4 regions of the Staphylococcus felis genome follow, and region 1 is predicted to be linked to each of the others. Evidence: riboswitches for the same ligand, from Rfam matches in the RefSeq annotation. Region 1 holds a riboswitch; each other region holds the start of a gene.
What was found. A riboswitch is a leader RNA that binds a small molecule or an ion and turns the genes downstream of it on or off. The one in region 1 is predicted to bind S-adenosylmethionine.

Region 1 (5,477 bases):
AGCCATTGCTGAGAAGAAGCGTAATAAAGAAAATGCAGACGAAGCGATTGAAGCACAACGTAATGTCGGCGAAAAAATTAAAGAAATAGATAATGTATTAAGAGAAACAGATCAAGCGCTAACGGATAAATTATCACGTATTCCAAATTTAATTCATGATGATGTACCACAAGGTAAAGATGACAACGATAACGTTGAGCTCAAAAAATGGGGAACACCACGTGCATTTGATTTCGAAGCGAAAGCACACTGGGACATTGTTGAAGATTTAAAAATGGCGAACTTTGACCGTGCAGCACGTGTATCAGGCGCACGTTTTGTCTTCTTAACAGATGAAGGTGCAAAATTAGAGCGTGCATTGATGAATTATATGATTACTAAACATACAACACAGCACGGCTACACTGAAATGATGGTACCACAACTTGTCAATCGTCATGCAATGTATGGAACAGGTCAATTACCAAAATTTGAAGAAGATTTATTCAAAGTTGAAAAAGAAGGACTTTACACGATCCCAACAGCAGAAGTCCCATTAACAAACTATTACCGTGATGAAATTATTCAACCAGGTGTCTTACCAGAAAAATTCACAGGACAATCTGCATGTTTCAGAAGTGAAGCAGGTTCTGCAGGGCGAGATACACGTGGCTTAATTCGTTTACACCAATTTGATAAAGTCGAAATGGTGCGTATCGAAAAACCTGAAGATTCATGGAATGCATTAGAAGAAATGACTGGAAATGCTGAAGCAATATTAGAAGAGTTAGGTTTACCATATCGTCGCGTTATTTTATGTACTGGTGATATTGGATTTGGTGCTAGCAAAACTTATGATTTAGAAGTATGGTTGCCAAGTTACAATGACTATAAAGAAATCAGCTCTTGTTCAAACTGTGTTGACTTCCAAGCGCGTCGTGCAAACATCCGTTTCAAACGTGATAAAGATGCTAAACCTGAATTTGTGCACACGTTAAATGGATCTGGTTTAGCAGTAGGTCGTACATTTGCTGCTATCGTTGAAAACTATCAAAATGAAGACGGCTCTATTACAATACCTGAAGCACTTGTCCCATTTATGGGTGGTCAAACTGTAATCGAACCCAAATAATGCGTTTAAATCGCGATAGTTCAATTAAATGAATATCAGAAAGACATTCGTTTATACAGACTGAGGCTGGGACATCAATCCCAAAATAATAGCGTAGAGATGATTCATGATCGAACCATCTCTACGCATTTCTTTTATCAATCATTCGTATTGTTTGGCTCGCATTTCCTAGGGGATGGGTAGAGCCGCGGTCTCGACGCTCATCCTATTCCCTCAGGCGTCTCGCCAACAATACGACGTGATATACATGTAATTTTACATTGAAATACTTTAAAAAAAGACCTTTTCGTATCATTGAATGAATCATCTCATTATAAGAAAACTTTGAGATATTTATGTCCTAGCCTGAGTTTTAAGATACATAAGGTTTCATAAGCACTGTTTTTAAGACATTTAACACGTATCGCTCTTTTTGGAGTTAAGCATTTCCAATAAATAATATTATAGTAAGGTTACTCATGGCTTCCATGTTGACCAATTACCTTACCCAACAACGAATCTCTCCAAAAATTAGGGAAGGTTAGTCTCTATTGTGTCTTGTTTTAGACTGAAAATGGGGATTAATGTAAATAAAATTTAAATAAAGCTTTAATTATAAAACCATTGAGATGACACTATTTTTAGTAGGTGGTTATAGTGACTTCTCTGTGCGGGCAGTCTAACTTGAATATAGGAAGGTAGGGAGGTATGATGGAAAGTTCAGTTAATTCTGATATTCATTTACAAGTTGCTATCTTGTGAGGTATGATTAATTTATAAATAAAACAATTATATATACTTATTAAGAGAAGTTGAGGGATTTGGCCTGATGACACTTCAGCAACCACTTAATTTATTAAGTACGGTGCTACAACCAACGAATATTCGAGTGATAAGTCATAATAGATTCTTTTAAGTTGTGTTACCGTATATCAAATTCGGAATGCAACTTTTTTATTTTTTGGGGGAGGGGACGTGACAATGACTAATTATATTGTAGACACTTTGCATTTAGGACCATTTGAAACAGAATCTGGTGAGCGAATTGATGATTTGTTATTACGATACGAATACGTCGGTTATCAGGGACAACCATTAGTATTAGTGTGTCACGCACTAACAGGTAACCATCTTACATATGGAACAAAAGAGCATCCTGGATGGTGGCGTGAAATTATAGATGGAGGATATATGCCGCTTCATGATTATCAGTTTTTGACATTTAACGTTATTGGCAGCCCATTTGGATCGAGTTCATGTGTTACAGATGAGCATTTTCCAAAAAGAATTACGATGAGAGATATTGTCAAAGCAATTGAGATGGGCATAGAAGCATTAGGATTTGAAAAGATTGATGTTTTGATAGGGGCATCGTTAGGTGGGATGCAGGCTTTAGAGTTGCTTTACAATCAAAAGTTTGAAGTTAAAAAAGCAGCCATACTCGCATCAACCGCTAAGACGTCATCCTATAGCCGCGCCTTTAATGAAATCGCACGACAAGCAATTTATCTCGGCGGTGAGGAAGGATTGAGCATTGCGCGGCAACTTGGATTTTTAACATATCGTTCATCTAAAAGTTATGATGCACGATTCACACCAGATGAAGTAGTATCTTATCAAAAGTATCAAGGTGACAAATTCAAACGTGATTTTGATCTAGAGTGTTATTTGACATTATTAGGAGTGCTTGATAGTCACGATATATATCGTGGTCGAGATGATGTTGAGGCAATATTCCAATCATTAGATACTAAAGTATTAACCATTGGATTTAAAGATGATTTACTCTATCCGGATGATCAAATAGTTGCTTTAGGTGAGTCGTTTCAATACCATAGACATTTCTTTGTGACGGATAATGTCGGACATGATGGATTTTTATTAAACTTTAATGACTGGGCCCCTTACTTATATCATTTCTTAAAAGTTTCACGATTCCGTCGTTAAACTTAGACTTGATTGTTACAATTTTGTTATAATCTTATATATGCAAAAATATCGTTAACAAAATAAAAGGGTGTATTTATCAGTTTCATAGTTATTGTCTGTGAGTGTTCTTGAATTTTGATGATTATGCAGTGCCATGAGTTTTGTAGCGATGATTTTGAGAGTTTTGTAATAGCTAAGAGGCAATTGTATTCATATTACAAATCTTGTAAAATATAAATTATATCATAAATTAGTTTGGATGTGGCGTCATTGTTTTCACAAATCAAGCCTAAAGCAACTTTACTAGGCACTTTAGCATTAGCAGTTGTTGCTTTAGCAATGTATTTTGTGCCATTATTAGGAATTATTATTGCGTTTTTTGCAACAATACCGGGCGTTGTCTTATGGTATCGTGCTGTTCAATCATTTGGATTAGCAGCTCTGATTACTATTATTATTGCTACACTAACAGGCAGTATTTTCATCATGACATACATGATTATTCTTTTGAGTGTCAGTGCAGTAATCGGTTATCTCTTGCAAAAACGTGCCTCTAAAGAGCGTATTTTATATATGGCAACATTCGTAGCAAGTATTTTAACACTTGTTGCAATGATGATTTTACAAAGTATTCAAAAACTCCCATATGCAAATGAACTGTTAAAGCCTTATCAAAGTGCAGTAGATCAAACAATTCAAATGCAAAATTTAGATACACAATCTCAAGAGGTGTTAAATGCATCTGTTGAACAACTTGCTGTTCAAATGCCTGGACTTATCGTGATAACTATTGCGTTGTTTTTGATTATTTCATTAATCATTATATGCCCTATTTTACGTAAGTTTAAGGTAGCAACACCTGTTTTTAGACCTCTGTATTTATGGCAAGTGAGACGTTCTGCATTTGCTATATATGCGATTGCATTACTTTTTGGGATTTTAACAGAGCCTGGTACTACAGAACATAGTATCAGTTTGAATTTCCAAATTGTATTAGGCTTTTTGATGGTTATCCAAGGTTTGAGTCTGATTCATTATGTGAGTGCATCGAAGCGTATGCCAAAAGCAGTGTCGATTATCTTTATTATTGTAGGGATTATATTCTACCCATTAACACGTTTAATAGGTTTATTAGATTTAGGGCTCAACTTGAAGCGTATGATCAAAAATAATAAGAGGTGACAAAATGAATCGTCATTCTATGAAAAAAACATTAGCGCTACCTTTTATCGTGATGGCTCTAGTAGCAGTGAGTATTGTCGGCATAGCTTTTTTCTTTAATCAATTATTTGCTTTCATATCAGCGATTACGTTATTCATTATGTTAATTATTAGCATTTTTATATTGCGAAGTGTATTTCATCGATTTGAGTATTACTTAGATGATTTAAGTGGCAAAATTTCAGCAGGTACTGATAGAGCTGTTAAAAAGATGCCAATTGGACTTATTATTTTAGATGAAAATGATCAGATTGATTGGGTTAACCAGTTTATGTCGGATCGTATTGAGCGAAATGTGATTTCTGATCCGATTAATGAGGTTTATCCTAATATATTAAAGCAACTGGATAAAGCAAGAGAAATTGAGATAGAAGACGGGGCTTACATCTATCGCGTGAAATATTCAAAAGATGAAAAAATCTTATATTTCACCGATATTACCGAAGAAGCAGAGATTCAAAAAGCGTATGATGATCAACAACCCATTATTGCGACATTATTTTTAGATAACTACGATGAAATTACACAAAATATGAATGATACACAACGTTCAGAGATAAATACGATGGTGACACGTGTAATCAGTCGATGGGCTCAAGAATACAATGTTTATTTTAAGCGTTACAGCTCTGATCAATTTGTTGCTTACTTAAATCGACGTATATTAGAAGAACTTGAAGAATCAAAGTTTGACATTTTAAGTCAGCTTCGAGAAAAAAGTGTAGGTTATCGGGCGCAATTAACATTGAGTATCGGTATTGGAGAAGGTTCAGAAAACTTAATTGATCTTGGGGAGTTGTCACAGTCAGGGCTTGATTTAGCTTTAGGGCGTGGTGGTGACCAAGTTGCCATTAAGAATATAAATGGGAATGTGCGTTTTTATGGTGGTAAGACTGACCCGATGGAAAAACGGACACGTGTCAGAGCTCGTGTTATTTCACATGCTTTAAAAGATATTCTACTTGAAGGTGACCGTGTTATTGTCATGGGGCATACTCGACCAGATTTAGATGCAATCGGAGCAGCAATTGGTGTAACACGTTTTGCAATGATGAATAATTTAGATGCATACATTGTTTTAAATGAATCTGATATTGATCCGACATTACGTCGTGTCATGGACGAAATCGATCAAAAGCCAGAATTAAAAGAGCGATTCATTACATCTGATGATGCGTGGAATATGATGACTTCTAAAACAACATTAGTCATTGTAGATACACACAAACCAGAAATG
Region 2 (5,477 bases), 580 kb from region 1:
GAAGAGTCAAAACGATATATGCAAGCTGCTAAAGCAGAAGGATTCAAAGTCAAAATCCACGCAGACGAAATTGATCCTTTAGGTGGTTTGGGACTTGCAATTGATGAAGAGGCTATTTCAGCGGATCATTTAGTCGCATCAAGTGAAGAGGATAAAAAGAAACTTAAAGCATCTGATACCGTGGCAGTATTATTACCAGGTACAACATTCTACTTAGGTAAAGAATCTTATGCTGATGCTAGAGGAATGATTGATAATGGTGGTGCAATCGCTATTGCGACTGATTTCAATCCGGGAAGTTGTGTCACAAACAATTTGCAAATGGTTATGGCCATTGCTGCACTTAAGTTAAAATTATCACCAAATGAAATCTGGAATGCTGTGACGGTTAACGCAGCAAAAGCAATTGATGTAGATGCAGGAACGATAAATGCAGGAGATAAGGCGAATATTGTTATTTGGCATGCACCTAATCATGAATACATTCCATATCATTATGGCATTAACCATGTTGAAAAGGTCATTAAAGATGGTCAATTATATGTTAATCGAGATCTGTCAATTTTATCGTAAATAACACGACACATATCAAAGAACTGAAGCATGTTGAAGCAAATTGCGCTTTGACAACGTTCAGTTCTTTTATTATTCAACTTATTCATAATTCAATCGTCGTTTTACATTAATTAAATGACATAACAATCTTAAAAAGGTTTGATATCTATCAATAGAGGGAGATGTGAAGGTAATAACAGTTTTGATACAATAATAGATATGAAAGGCGTATGTTTTGATGAGAGGATGAGGCGAAATGACTAATTTAACGGATCAATTAATAGAATGGCGGAGAATATTCCACGAAAACCCAGAAGTATCGCTTGAAGAATATGAGACGACAAAACGTATTCGTAAAATTTTGGAAGATTATCATATCAAAATAATAGATGTGCCATTAGAGACAGGTTTAATTGCTGAAATTGGACAAGGCGATACATTGTTAGCTGTTAGAACGGATATTGATGCATTACCTATTAAAGAACAAACAGAACTTGCATTTAAATCGAAAAATAATGGAGCGATGCATGCATGTGGTCATGATATTCATATGGCTGCTGTATTAGGTACAGCAGTTTTACTCAAAAAAGAAGAACAACAGCTGAATGGCCGTGTACGTTTGATATTTCAAGCCGCTGAAGAAATCGGATATGGTGCAGCAAAGGTAGCTGAATCACGTGTGTTAGATGGTGCAAAAGCAATTATCGGTTTTCATAACGATCCATCACTCAAAGTAGGAGAATGGCGGGCAAAATCAGGGTATATGACGTCAAATGTTGATCGTTTTGAGATAGAAATTGAAGGGGTTGGTGCACATGCTGCGATGCCCCAAGACGGCAATGACCCGAATATTGTTGTTGCGCAAGTTATCTTAAGTTTGCAAACGATTGTAAGTCGGAATATAGCGCCATACGAAGAAGCGGTAGTATCAATTGGGCGTATCGAAAGTGGACATACATGGAATGTCATCCCTCAAAGTGCGAGACTTGAAGGTACTGTTCGCTCATTAGATGCCAATGTGAGGGATACAATTGAACACCGCATGTATGAAATTTGTGACGGTATTGCAAAACAATATGGCCTTGAAGTTAAATTAAATTATCAACGTATAACGCAATCCGTTTATAATGACGCACATTTACAGCAGATTGCATATGAGATTGCGCAATCGGTTGGATATGATGTTGATGTTTTGCCACGCGCCTTAACCATTGGAGAGGACTTTTCAGGGTATCAAGGTGTAGCACCTGTACATTTTGCAATGATTGGTTCAGAGAGTGGATATGCGTTACATCATCCTCAATATAATCCGAATGAGGCCATACTAGACAAGGTTCCAGATTATTTTGTGTCATTTGTAAAACGATTATTACAAGATGCATAAAGGCGTTGACGTGATGTATAAATTCCTGTACAGTTTAACAGTACAATCAAATACTTCATATCAAGAGAAGTGGAGGGACTGGCCCGTCGATACTTCGGCAACATGAAATGCGTGTGCCAATTCCAGAAGTGACTTAATATCATGTATCACTAAAGATAAGAAGTTATAAAACCATAACATCGGTTGAGATCATCACTTTTTTGGATGGAAGAAGAGCACATCTATCCGTGAAGTTATTGATCTCAATTTTTTATAAGGAGTAATTATATGTCAATTCAGAAAGAGAATGAAAAAGGACATTCATGGGGGCTAATCCCTTTAATTGTATTTATAGGCATCTTTTTAGGGTCAGGTATCGTGACACAAGATTTTACCTTTATGCCACTTAATGTTGCTGCCATCATAGGTGTCATTGTCGCTTTAATGATGAAGCCTAAAGAAAAATGGACACATAAGGTGGAAGTTTTTGCGCAAAAAGCAGGGCATCCCAATATTGTACTAATGATGTTGATATTTATTTTGGCCGGTGCTTTTTCTAAAACGGCTGAAGCAATGGGAGGCGTTTCATCTATCGTTAATTTAGGCCTGTCGCTTATTCCCCAAAACTTTTTGATTGTAGGTATCTTTTTAATCTGTATGTTTATATCTATTTCAATGGGAACGTCTGTCGGTACTGTCGCTGCAATTGCACCTGTCGGCTTTGGTATTAGTGAGGCGACTGACATACCTGCTGCGTTGGCAATGGCTACTGTCGTTGGTGGAGCGATGTTTGGGGACAATTTGTCGATGATTTCTGATACAACGATTGCTGCAGTTCGTACTCAGCACACCAAAATGAGTGATAAATTCAAAGTGAACTTCCGTATCGTACTGCCCGGGGCTATTGTGACATTAGTGATTTTGTGGTGGTTAACGTATAATAGTCATATTGATCAAACACATGAATATGACTTTGAATTTATCAAGGTCATTCCATATTTGTTCGTATTAATTCTAGCCATTATAGGGGTTAACGTCATTCTTGTATTACTTGGTGGTATAGCACTGTCAGGAATCATCGGTATGTTGTATCAAGATTTCAAATTAGCTGGCTTTCTAAAAGCAGCTTCAGAAGGAATCGTTGCAATGGAAGATATTGCAATGATTGCATTATTGATTGGAGGTATGATTGGTCTTGTTGAATATTATGGGGGTATAACATGGTTGCTCAATTTTGTGGAAAATCGGATTCGTTCTCGTCGTGGTGCGGAGTTTGGTATTGCTGGACTTGTCAGTGTTGCTGATATTTCGACGGCGAATAATACAATCTCAATCATTATGACAGGACCCCTCGCTAAAGATATTGCGAAAGAATATGATATCGATCCAAGAAAGTCTGCAAGTATTTTGGATATTTTTGGTAGTGCTTTTCAAGGTTTTATTCCATATAGTCCTCAATTGATAGCTGCAGCAGGTGTAGCAGGTATTTCTCCTGTGATGTTGCTACCTTATTCCATATATCCAGTCATGCTTGCATTATGTGGTGTTATCTCGATTATATTCGGCTGGCCAAAACTAAAGCGTTAACTTAATTTTATGACAAAAATAAACATTTGAGATGATATCGTAGAATATAAGTTAAAATCTTATCATCCCAAAATATTCCATTTTGCGATACAATATTTATAGTAGCATTTAATTAAAGTGAGGTGGAGTCAGTGCAACATTTACAAAATGAGTGGGTCGAAATTAATATTGTACGACTTATGAAAACAATGCCAAGCGAAGTTTATGAGGCATGGTTGGATCCTGAACAATTACGATTATGGTTTATGACCTCACAACGTACGAATCAATCAGTACGAACTGATCGAACTGAGGGCGGACATTATGAAGTTGTAGATAGTCGAAATGGTAAAGTCATTCGAATCATTGGGACTTACGAGACTTTAATACCTGATGAACAAATCATCAAAACGATTCAAATGCCTGATTTTAGTGAAGATGTTGATCAGATTGAAGTCTACTTTGAAGAACGTAGCCCAGGCATTACTGAAATGACATTTAAGTATCGAGGTATTGTACGTAAAGAACGAAGGTTAACCCATTTAGAATATAAGCAAAAGAAAAAAGAATATCATGATCATACAGCACACGGTTTCGAACTTATGTTTGACAAACTTCAAACCCAACTTGAATCAGAAAAACACAACTCAATATAAAAATTGGGAAATGGACATCCTAGTCGACCATTAGATATGACTTTATCGGTTTTTTGATAGAAAAAGTCGCATCTCTTGGCTCACTTTGTGCCATTTCCCTTTTTATTTAACTTGATAGTGAATGCTTGTTATAGCTACGTAATGGAGAACCAACTTGATATATATCAACATGGCAAATCGCTAAAGATTGGACTAAATCCATAAAAATTTCTGGAGAAGTTGTTACCTTTAAAGCGTGATGACTCAAACTATACTGAATTTCTTTTCCTTTAAAACCATTTAAAATATCAATCACTTTATCTTTAATAAATAAGTCGCTTAAACCATCAATAGTCATTTCGAAATGCTTGTCAATAGCTGTATGAATGGGTTCAAATGCTAACAAATGTTCATATTTCGTTAATACTATGTCACGGAATAAATAATTATGGAAACTTAAAAAGCTAATCAAATAGGGTAATGCTTTTTTAGGAAGATGAACACGTAAAATATAAACATGTTTTACTTTAGTGAATTCAAAGTTAAAGTGAAAGTGTGTATTCAACTGATTTAATAATTTGCATAATTGTCGGCGTCTAAAGTAATGGTTGATTTGGTGAATATGTAAAGTATAGGACTCTAATTTATCAATAATCATTATAATTCCTCTTTTAAAAGTTTTCTTGAATATATTTTATCACTCAAGCTTAAAAAAGCAGTCAGACTTAAGATGGAATTCTTGAAAAGGTGTTGTAAGTCTAGAATTATTTCTTAAATGCAAGTAAAACACATCAATAAAAAATTAAATATGTAAATAAAATAGGTTAAGTGCTATTGATTAAGATGATGAAACGTGTTAATATTCAGATTATTAAGAAAACTGGGGGTGTTTATAGATGTTACATACAATGAGTCAGTTTGCATCTAGAACGTTTGTGCTATGGATGCTTCTTGTAAGTGTGATAGCTTTTTTATTACCTAATGTATTTATAGGATTTGGACCATTTATACCTTATTTACTAGGGATAGTTATGCTCGGAATGGGTCTCACGATTAAAATGGAGGACTTTAAATTAATCCTAAAACAACCTAAGCCTGTAATCATAGGGGTTATTTTACAATATACGATCATGCCATTACTGGCTTATAGTATAGCGAAGGGATTCCAGTTGCCTACAGAGGTTGCAATAGGTGTTATGCTCGTTGGATGTTGTCCAGGTGGAACATCAAGTAATATTGTATCCTATTTAGCAAAGGCGAATGTTGCTTTGTCTGTCACAGTTACATCAGTTTCTACATTAATTTCACCGATACTTACACCATCACTCATGTATGTTTTTGCAAATCAATGGATGGAT
Region 3 (5,477 bases), 720 kb from region 1:
CCACATCACCTTTATCTAATAATTTATTTGGTATTTTATAATCATTAACTTCACGCACTTCCACTTTATAGCCTTTGTCTTTAAGCTGTTCTGCTGCTTTTTTGACCACTTCACCATGTGGCGTCGGTGTTGCCGCAACTACAATTGTTTTATCTTCACTTGATGATTCACTTTGGCCACACGCTACAAGCAAAACCACTATCACTACCATTAATGTACCTAAATTTAAAAGTTTTTTCATATTGAATCCCCTTTCGTTGTATATAAAAAGAGACGCTCAAATCAAATTAAATCCAAGCATCTCTTTTTACTTAAAAATGTATTATTTTGCTGGTTCTACTGATCCATCATATTTTTCTTTAATAAATGCTTTGATGTCGTCAGACTGAAGCACTTGAATTAAAGCTTTAATTTTTTCATCATCCTTATGTCCTTCTTGTACTGCAATAAGATTTGCATAAGGGTTATCTTCAGGACTTTCAACCGCAATTGAATCTTTTTGTGGGTTTAACTTTTGCTCAATTGCAAAATTAGAGTTAATAATTACAGCATCGCCTTCATTATTTTGATAAGTTTTTGGTAAGAATTCAGCTGCTTGATTATCATTAAATTTAATGTTCTTTTTATTTTCAACGATATCATCAAAAGTAGCATCTTGAATTTTTACGCCATCCTTAATTTTAATCAGTCCTTCATCTACAAAGAATTTTAAGAATCGACCTTGCTCTGCTGGATTGTTTGAAACAAAGATTTCAGCGTTATCTGGAAGGTCTTTTAAGCTATCATATTTTTGAGAATATACAGCCATTGGTTCTAAATGAACATTGCCTGCTGATTCAATTTTGTAACCTTTATCTTCTTTTTCTTTATCTAAGTATGGTGTGTGTTGGAAAAAGTTTGCGTCTAATTCGCCTGCATCCAATAATTTATTCGGTGTTGTGTAATCATTAATCGTCTTAATTTCTAGATCGTAACCTTCATCTTTTAAGATTGGCTTTGCTTCTTCTAAAATCTCAGCATGAGGTGCTGGCGAAGCACCTACAACAACCTTTTTATCATCACTACCGCCTGCTGAATCTTTATTTCCGCATGCTGCAAGCACAACTCCTAAAACTAAAATTAAAGCTAGTGATAAAACTTTTTTCATCCCTTTATTCCTCCTAAAAAGTAAATTATCTTTTATCAATTTTATTTGTAACCCAATCCCCTAGGAACTGAATGATAAAAACAATAATAAGTATTAAAATGGTCGAAATTAAAATGACATCATTTTGATTTCGCGTAAAGCCAGTCAGATATGCTAAGTTACCTAATCCACCTGCACCAATAACGCCTGCTACTGCTGTTGATCCTACTAAGGCAATAGCAGTTACAGTAATCCCTGATATGAGAGCGGGTGAAGATTCTGGAATTAACACCTTTAATATAATTGTCCATGTATTTGCGCCCATTGAACGAGCCGCTTCAATAACACCTTTATCAATTTCTTTTAGTGCAATTTCCACTAAGCGTCCATAAAAAGGGGAAGCTCCAACAATTAGGGCTGGTAAAGCACCTGTTGGACCACTAATTGTGCCTAAAATTAAGCTCGTAAATGGAATAAGTAATAATATTAAAATGATAAACGGTATCGCTCTGAATAAATTAACAAAAAATGAAACAATACTATAAAATATGCGTCCAAGCTTAGAATGACTTTTTGATGTTAAAAATAAAATAACGCCTAAGACTAATCCCAAGATAAACGAAAATACAGTCGATATGACAGTCATATAAAGTGTTTCATATGTTGCTAACCACACATCAGGCCAGCGCACATTCGGCATTGTTATCATTTCCTGTAAAATCTCGCTGAAACTCTTACCCACGACTGACCACCTCTACTTGTATATTTTTAGATTCCAGATCTGATTGTAGTGTGTTAAACGTGCTGTCTGTAATGTCAGATAAATGCACGAGTAAAAATCCGACTGACCCGGTTTTGGTGTTTTTAATATTTCCTTCTAAAATATTAATCGCCATTTGATGTTTTTGAGCGATATAAGAAATAACTGGTGCTGTCGTATTCTCTCCTGAAAATATAAACTTAACTAGCAAATCATTTTCATTCAATTCGATAGACTTCACTACATCATCTTGATCTTGTGGTGGCTCTAAGTCCTCTTGAACAAAACGTCTTGTCACGCGATGTTTTGGATTTTTAAAGACTTCTGATACGCTTCCTTGCTCAATCACTCGACCATTTTCCATTACTGCGACCTCATCACATACACGTCTAATCACATGCATCTCATGCGTAATCATGATGATTGTTAGATTTTTTTCTTTTTTTAGTTCTAATAGCAAATCTAATATTTCATCAGTAGTTTGTGGGTCTAATGCACTTGTTGCCTCGTCACATAGCAATACTTCCGGATCGTTTGCTAACGCTCGAGCAATACCAACTCGCTGTTTTTGCCCTCCAGAAAGTTCAGAAGGATACGCATGTTCACGTCCCTTTAAACCCACTCTCTCAATCAGTTTTATCGCTTCTTGTTTCGCTTCTTTTTTAGGCCTTCCAGCGATTTCGAGCGGAAATATAATATTTTCTAATACAGTACGTGACCAAAGTAAATTAAAATGTTGGAAAATCATACTTACTTTTTGGCGTTTTTTCCTAAGTTCAGCCTTAGTGAGCTGACCAATATGTTCTCCCCCTATCATCACATCACCAGATGTAGGTACTTCTAAATAATTAAATAAGCGAACTAATGTACTTTTACCGGCTCCCGAAAATCCGATAATTCCAAAAATTGTTCCTGTACCTATATTTAAATCAACATGATCAACTGCTGTTACAGTTTTTGATTTCGATTCATACTTTTTAACAATATTTTTTAACTCAATCATATTGCTAGTTCCTCCTCGTGTTACGACTCCATCTCAGACCATAATAAAAAATGCTTTCTCTTTTGAGTTAAAAGAGAAAGCATTGTATACACGTCGCTTCTCTCATCTTCAAAAGTAATTAATACTTTATGTGAATTGGCACCATTTCTAATATTTAGACGGTTGCCGGGCTTCATAGGGCACATCCCTCCACCACTCCGGATAAGAGTTTTCTGAATATTTAATTGTTATTAATCTTATCATTATACTTACGATTCGTCAATCGCTTTTTTGAAAATTTCTAACAAATATGTCACAGACTTAAACGCATAAATACGTTGTACTTCTTGATCTTGCTTCATAATGATTAAGACCGGGACTGATTGTATTTCATTTTCCCGACTCCACTCTGGATGAAAGTTTAAATCAATTTTCACGAGTGGGAGCTGTGTCATATCATTCACAATATCTAACATTCGCTCTGACATCTTACATGTCCCACACATCGGCGTATAGCCAAAAATCAGATGTGTGGGTTCATTATAATTCTCATATATATTGTTCAATTGCTCTGAAACATTCATGATATGTGTACTTTCCTTTAACATAAAAATCTTTTTTTACTTCAAAGCCGTGACGGCCTAAAACATTTGAGAGATAATCACGTGGACAGCGTGCGACTTCGGTATAAGTAGAATCAATATAAATATCAATACGTTCACTTAAATATTTCGAAAACCACTTTCGAATATTCCGTCCTTCAGCATCAGCATCCACTAAAATATAAACTTGCTTATCGTAGAGTGATTCTATCATGTTATCTATTTTTTCAACACTCATCGTGCCATGTGTACAAATAATATCTACTGATTCTGTTAATACTTCTTTGACTCTTTTTTTGTCAGATTTACCTTCTACAACAATGATTTTGTTTACGATCGCCATAGTCTTCACCTTCTAAATAAAATGGGCGTAAGACGACTTTTAATCATAGATGCGCTATGGAGCTAAATCTCAGAAAAACTTACTCAATTTGTGTTATATGGTGTTATAGCTCCTCTCGTACTTTAACCTAATCTGTCCATACGAAGTCGCTTACCTATCATTGATATAAAGTTCAAAAAACTCCAAGATAAACATGTTACCAAGGAGTTCAAAATAAGTATTATTCACCAATCATTTCTTCATAAGCAGCTGCATCCATTAATGCATCAAGTTCACTTTCGTCACTCAACTCAACTTTAACCATCCATGCTTTTTCGTATGGTGATTCATTGACTGCTTCTGGTTCATCTTCAAGATCTTCATTAACTTCTATAATTTTACCTGAAACAGGTGAGTATAATTCAGAAACTGTCTTAACAGATTCTACACTACCAAAAGTTTCACCCTCAGAAACTTCATCATCTACTTCAGGAAGCTCAACGAATACGATGTCACCTAACTCGCTTTGCGCAAAGTCAGTAATACCAATAAGAGCTACATTTCCGTCAACTTTTACCCACTCATGTTCTTTAGAATATTTTAGTTCATTTGGCACTGCCACGTGAATCCCCTCCTATTTATGTTTACACATTTATCATGACATATTGCTTAAATTCTATCAACTATTTTACTGAACCCAAGTTTGTCGGTATTCGTCTTCTTTAAATCCTATTGTGACCGTATTTCCAGAAATGGCAAGAGGTCTTTTAACTAACATCCCATCCGATGCTAAAAGCTCTAACTTCTCTTCATAATCCATGTCAGCAAGCTTATCTTTCAAGTTAAGTTCACGGTATTTTGCACCATGTGTATTAAAGAATTTTTTAATATCAATACCAGAAGCTTCAATAATTTTGCGGAACTCTTCCTTAGTTGGAGTATGTTGTATGATATCAATTGGCTCGTGGCTCACACCATATTCAGTTAAAAATTTTGATGCTTTTTTACATGTTGTACAGTTGTGATACTGATAAAATTTAATCATTTCATTACCTCCTCATTTTAACTATAATAAATATACCAAATATTTTAATAAAATAGCTAATTATTTTTTATTCATTTCAAAACAACGTTTCGTTTTTGTTTTAAGCGTTATATTTTGTAGCATGACTTTGAACATTGAATCCGTTATAATAACGGTACGTTGATTTTACGGAGGTTTTAATATGCAAAAAATTAATGATATGAATGCGTTCAAATCTGTTATTCAAAGTGACTCACCAGTTATTATTAAATTTGAAGCAGGATGGTGTCCGGACTGCCGTGCAATGGACATGTGGATTGATCCAATTGTTGAAAAATATAATGCATATCAATGGTATACTGTTAACCGCGATGAACTAGAAGAAGCTGCTATTGAAAATGACGTAATGGGCATTCCAAGTCTTTTAATTTTCAAAAACGGTCAAAAACTACATCACTTACATTCAGCTCACGCAAAATCACCTGAACAAGTTGAAAGTTACTTATCTGAAAGTTTAGGTTAATATTATATGTAAAAATAGCTTTCGAAGCTGAAACTGATAAATAATGTTTCGCTCGAAAGCTATTCTTCTTTTAATAGTCATTAGTGTTTAAATATAATCAGTAATTAAACCCCTATTTTTTCGCTCAACCTTTCGACA
Region 4 (5,477 bases), 550 kb from region 1:
TCATCTCCTGGTTTAATCACAACCGGTAAATCCCATTCTTCAATAACCTCATTGAATGCTTCAATAGGTACGACTTGACGCCTCGGTAAGTATTTACCATTTGTCCATTCAGGAATTTTAGATTTATTATTTAATTTTGTAAAGATATCTTTGTCCATCGCATATTTATCACCTGTAACAATGTCTTCACCGTGTACATATTGAAAGTAAATGTGACGATTTTCCTCGTATGCCAGCTTTTTCAGCAAATTCTCATACGTTTCTTGATTTTTAAATGTATATACATTTTTAGGGATGGTACGCCCAATTAATTGAAATAACGTTTCAAGACGATGCGTCACACTCGCTTCATGTACAATGACTGGAAGATTTGAAATGAGTAGTTCTCTACCAGTTAAAAAGTTTGATTGGTGTTCATTAGTTTCTAGCCATGGATTTGAGACATATGATGGTCTTGAAGTGTAGACTACATTTGTATCGTAAAGATCCCCCATTGTCATTTTCAGATACTTCGTCATTTATAATTTCTCCCTTAATATTTGATGGTGTGATTGAATTGATTTTAATAAATTTTCATCTTGAATCAATGTTGCGCCCATCAATGCAATAATTTTAGCGCCTTTAACAAGTGCTTTATCCCCCATAGGACTTACAGCTGCTTCACGAAAGCGATGTGTATGTCCGACTAAACTTCGTGGTCCTATTTTAATATGTGGATGTATCGTGGGTACGACGTGACTTACATTCCCCGTATCTGTAGATCCAAAACCAAAGTCATCATGGCTGACTTCTTCTCCTAATTCAACGGCATGACGTTCGAATAATGCATCCAGCTCCGGCGTACGTAAAAACTCATTGACACCGTTTTGGATAGGACCAAATTCATAATTACAGCCCGTTTGGATTGCCGCACCTTTTGCAATTTGATGGACACGTTCAGTTAATATATCAAGCTCTTTACGTGTAGACGCTCTAGTATAAAAACGCGCATGGGTAAAGTCAGGAATAATATTAGCTGCGCGACCACCGTCTAAGATCACACCATGCACACGTTCAGATTTTCGGATATGCTGACGTATTTGCGCAACGCCATTGAAGAAACTTAACATAGCATCAAGGGCGTTACGGGCTTCATCCGCATTTTCAGAAGCATGTGCACTTTTGCCAAAAAATTTAATATCGAGTACATCAACAGCTAAAGTCGGAATTGTTGGATAGGTTTCATTCCCCGGATGAATCATGAGTGCTACATCCACATCATCAATAATGCCTTCTTTGACATAAGATGCCTTGGCACTGCCGTTTTCACCACCTTCTTCAGCTGGACATCCAAATACAACCACACTCCCACCAATGTCATCAACGACTTGCTTTAAAGCTATACCTGCTAAAACACTTGCTGTTCCAATAATATTATGACCACACGCATGTCCTAACCCTGGAAGCGCATCATATTCAGCTAAGTAACTGATAGTTGCGCCATCTTTTTCAGATTGATACTCAGCGATAAACCCCGTTGAATGACCTGCAATATCCTTTTTTACTTTGAATCCATTCTCCTTCAAATGATCTATTAATAAGCGTGATGCAAATATTTCTTCATTGCCAATTTCTGGCCGTTCATGTATTTGATGACTCATATCTAAATAAGAAAGCCGATGATTATCGATATAGTCTAAAATTTGTTGTCTCACTGAAACCATGTTTAATATCCCTCCAAAAAGAAAAAAGTTATCCCTCAATGCACCTATGCGCTGAATCAATCAAGCGTGATGATGATGCAAAGTTGATAACCTTAGTTCATGTCATTTATCTTTCAGCATACGTACTGTTGGAATTAGCACCTTTATCGTATCACGATGAGGTTGCAGGGTTTCATAGGGCCAAGTCCCTCCACCACTCTTGATAAATTATATATTAAGTTAGTAATCATTTTAGCTTATTTTAAGCTATTTGTCATTTTAATTTCTAAATTTTCTTAAATTTACTTTTAAACCTTAGTTTTTAACTCATATATCATTCATTTCATCCCTCTTAAAATGTGTTAAAATATAAATAAACATGTGAAGGAGGACTATGATAAATGCCTAAAATGAACGTCGAAAGTTTTAATTTAGATCATACTAAGGTCGTTGCACCTTATATCCGCTTAGCTGGAAAAATGAAAGGGCTAAATGGAGATGAAATATATAAATATGATATTCGTTTCAAACAGCCGAACCAAGAGCATATGGAGATGCCTGGATTACATTCATTAGAACATCTTATGGCTGAAAATATTCGTAACCATTCTGACAAAGTCGTCGATTTAAGTCCTATGGGATGCCAAACTGGTTTTTATGTTTCTTTCATAAATCATGATCATTATGAAGATGTTCTAAATATTGTTGAGAAGACAATCCACGATGTTCTGGCTGCAAAAGAAGTGCCCGCGTGTAATGAAGTTCAATGCGGATGGGCTGCTTCTCACTCATTAGAAGATGCTAAACAAATTGCACAAACCTTTTTAGATAAACGTAGTGAATGGCATGATGTTTTTGGTCATGGCAAAGCATAAATAGACATCAAAAAACGGTTGAAATCCTTATTATGGTTCAACCGTTTTTTAATATATTATAGTTTGCGTATTACATACATCAATACGAATTGCATCGGTAATCTCGCATATAGAACAGGTTTGGATAATTGTTTATCTCCTAATGGAAGCCCTTTTCGAGCCATATATATATTAGCCGGTAAAACAGACCACAAAAAGGCAATAATCCAATGCTTAAGTTGATAAGAAGGTCGCTTTATAAACAGGTTTATTCCAATTACCATTTCACAAATACCAGTCACTAATACCGCTGTTTTACGAAGCGGTAAGTAATGCGGGACGATATTTCGAAATTGACGCTCCTTAATGAAGTGTAAAACACCAATCATCAAAAAGGCAATGCCTAAAACTCGTCTTAATCGCAATTTCATCTTCTCACCCTTTTCGCTTTATTTCGTAATAACTTTATAAATCAATTGTGGTGAATCGGCAGTTTCTGAAATCGTAATGTTTTCATATAATTTTTGTTTGACTTGTTCAACGTCATTTTGGTTGGCATATATCGTTAATAACGATTCACCCGCTTCAACAGCATCGCCTACTTTTTTATGCAATACAAGTCCAACAGCTAAATCAATTTCATCCTCTTTTGTTTGACGTCCTGCGCCTAACATCATAGACGCAATACCTATTTCATTCGCAACCATATCTGAAACTACGCCTGATTTTTTAGCCGGCAATTCATACTGATATTCAGCAGATGGCAATTTCGATGGCTCATCAACAATCGAAGCATCCCCACCTTGATTAGCTAAAAATGTTTTAAATTTCTCAAGAGCTTGACCATTATCGATAACACTTTGTAACATTGCACGAGCGTCTTCTAATGTGTCTGCTTTTTGGGCTAATACAACCATTTGTGCACCTAATGACAGTACTAATTCTGTTAAATCTTCAGGCCCTTCTCCTTTTAAGGTGTCAATAGCTTCTCTCAGTTCGAGTGCATTACCGATTGCATTGCCTAGTGGCTGACTCATATCTGAAATAATCGCCATCGTTTTACGGCCAACTTGATTTCCAATTTTTACCATTGCTTCTGCCAAAGCTTCTGCTTCTTCAACTGTTTTCATAAATGCACCATTTCCTGTTTTAACGTCGAGCACGATAGCATCTGCACCTGCTGCAATTTTTTTACTCATAATTGAAGATGCAATCAGAGGAATAGAATTAACTGTACCTGTCACATCACGTAACGCATAGATTTTCTTGTCAGCTGGAGTTAAGTTACCCGTTTGACCAATTACTGCAATATGGTTTTCATTGACTAGCCGAACGAATTCCTCTTCAGAAATCTCTACATGAAAACCATCAACTGCCTCAAGCTTATCAATTGTTCCACCAGTATGGCCTAACCCTCGACCACTCATCTTAGCTACCGGAATATCAAGTGCCGCTACTAAAGGTGCTAAAACAAGTGTTGTCGTATCACCCACGCCACCTGTAGAATGCTTATCGACTTTGATACCATTAATGTTAGACAAATCAATCTGATCACCAGACTCAACCATAGCCATTGTTAAAGCCGCACGCTCTTCATCTGACATATCTTGGAAAAATATCGCCATCGCTAAACTAGACATTTGATAATCTGGAATATCTCCTTTAGTATATCCGTCAACTACAAATTTAATTTCTTCTTGCGATAGTTCGCCACCATCACGTTTTTTTGATATGATATCTACCATTCTCATAGTTGTCCCTCTTCTCTCATTTTTAATTTTTTGATATTGTTTTCAATTCTATTATAACGATTTATAAAATAGTGGTAAATCAAAACCAATCCGATACACTGTTACAATTAGATGTATCTCTTTAAATATTCCCTAATACACTTTGGCATATCCTATTCGTCGACAATTATACTGTCTTCTGTTATCTTTAGAATGGTTAAATAAATGTAAATATAAAGGAGATGTTATGATGACTCAAGGTACACCACATATCCAACCTAATGGAACAAAAATTGCAAAAACAGTATTGATGCCTGGAGATCCGCTTCGTGCTAAATTTATTGCAGATAACTTTTTAGAAAATGTTGAACAATTTAACGAAGTCCGTAATATGTTTGGCTATACTGGTACATATAAAGGCAAAGAAGTATCTGTTATGGGTTCAGGTATGGGAATTCCGAGTATCGGTATTTACTCATATGAACTTTATAACTTCTTTGATGTTGATACCATTATTCGTATCGGTTCATGTGGGGCAATGCAAGAAGATGTTAACTTGTACGACATTATTATTGCTCAAGGTGCCTCAACAAACTCAAATTATGTGGATCAATTCCAAATTCCAGGACATTTTGCACCATTAGCTGACTTCGATTTAGTCGTTAAAGCTAAAGCAAAATCTGACGAAATTGGCGCACGTACACATGTCGGTAATATCCTATCGTCAGATACGTTTTATAATGCAAATCCTGACTTTAATCAAAAATGGATTGATATGGGCATATTAGGTGTTGAGATGGAGTCAGCAGGTTTATACTTAAATGCAACAAAAGCTGGTAAAAAAGCGCTCGGTATTTTTACTGTCAGCGATCATTTACTACGTGATGAAGCCACAACTGCTGAAGAAAGACAAAATTCGTTTACACAAATGATGGAAGTGGCATTAGAAATCGCTGAATAAAACTATTAAAAATAGTCATGCTATCAACATCATTCAAAATGATTATTTAAAACATATCCAAACATAAAACTGACTAGATTGAAAATGAGCTAGGGGCAAAAGCACTTTGACTTCAAGTAGACTCAAACAGCGCGCAATTCAACAAATAGTTTTTTACATTTTGAAGAATTGTGGCGTTATAGTGAAATGCTACAATTGCAAAGCCACTGTATTTGTCCAGATGAAAAAGTTGCCATGTCCTTGTCACGTT

Region 2: it holds a riboswitch for S-adenosylmethionine, as region 1 does, so the genes downstream of both, C7J90_RS05480 (Na+/H+ antiporter NhaC family protein) here and metX (homoserine O-acetyltransferase MetX) in region 1, are expected to answer to the same signal.
Region 3: it holds a riboswitch for S-adenosylmethionine, as region 1 does, so the genes downstream of both, C7J90_RS06270 (methionine ABC transporter ATP-binding protein) here and metX (homoserine O-acetyltransferase MetX) in region 1, are expected to answer to the same signal.
Region 4: it holds a riboswitch for S-adenosylmethionine, as region 1 does, so the genes downstream of both, C7J90_RS00345 (M20 family metallopeptidase) here and metX (homoserine O-acetyltransferase MetX) in region 1, are expected to answer to the same signal.

The regions. Positions count from the first base shown of each region.
Region 1 is NZ_CP027770.1:617,948-623,424, forward strand. It holds gene serS (serine--tRNA ligase) at 1-1,111, shown strand, start outside; SAM riboswitch class I at 1,887-1,989, shown strand; gene metX (homoserine O-acetyltransferase MetX) at 2,072-3,037, shown strand; gene C7J90_RS03045 (DUF2232 domain-containing protein) at 3,281-4,201, shown strand; gene C7J90_RS03050 (DHH family phosphoesterase) at 4,206-5,477, shown strand, end outside.
Region 2 is NZ_CP027770.1:1,201,037-1,206,513, forward strand. It holds gene hutI (imidazolonepropionase) at 1-573, shown strand, start outside; gene C7J90_RS05475 (amidohydrolase) at 812-1,939, shown strand; SAM riboswitch class I at 1,994-2,101, shown strand; gene C7J90_RS05480 (Na+/H+ antiporter NhaC family protein) at 2,207-3,505, shown strand; gene C7J90_RS05485 (SRPBCC family protein) at 3,685-4,140, shown strand; gene C7J90_RS05490 (hypothetical protein) at 4,247-4,777, opposite strand; gene C7J90_RS05495 (bile acid:sodium symporter family protein) at 5,016-5,477, shown strand, end outside.
Region 3 is NZ_CP027770.1:1,336,943-1,342,419, reverse strand. It holds gene C7J90_RS06285 (MetQ/NlpA family ABC transporter substrate-binding protein) at 1-241, opposite strand, end outside; gene C7J90_RS06280 (MetQ/NlpA family ABC transporter substrate-binding protein) at 323-1,147, opposite strand; gene C7J90_RS06275 (methionine ABC transporter permease) at 1,173-1,868, opposite strand; gene C7J90_RS06270 (methionine ABC transporter ATP-binding protein) at 1,861-2,889, opposite strand; SAM riboswitch class I at 2,989-3,097, opposite strand; gene C7J90_RS06265 (thioredoxin family protein) at 3,138-3,452, opposite strand; gene C7J90_RS06260 (toprim domain-containing protein) at 3,418-3,813, opposite strand; gene gcvH (glycine cleavage system protein GcvH) at 4,034-4,414, opposite strand; gene C7J90_RS06250 (arsenate reductase family protein) at 4,481-4,837, opposite strand; gene C7J90_RS06245 (thioredoxin family protein) at 5,019-5,339, shown strand; gene C7J90_RS06240 (nitroreductase family protein) at 5,427-5,477, opposite strand, start outside.
Region 4 is NZ_CP027770.1:63,055-68,531, forward strand. It holds gene ldmS (L-aspartate--L-methionine ligase LdmS) at 1-518, opposite strand, end outside; gene C7J90_RS00345 (M20 family metallopeptidase) at 519-1,703, opposite strand; SAM riboswitch class I at 1,807-1,912, opposite strand; gene C7J90_RS00350 (S-ribosylhomocysteine lyase) at 2,084-2,557, shown strand; gene C7J90_RS00355 (DoxX family protein) at 2,614-2,967, opposite strand; gene C7J90_RS00360 (pyrimidine-nucleoside phosphorylase) at 2,986-4,287, opposite strand; gene deoD (purine-nucleoside phosphorylase) at 4,517-5,227, shown strand.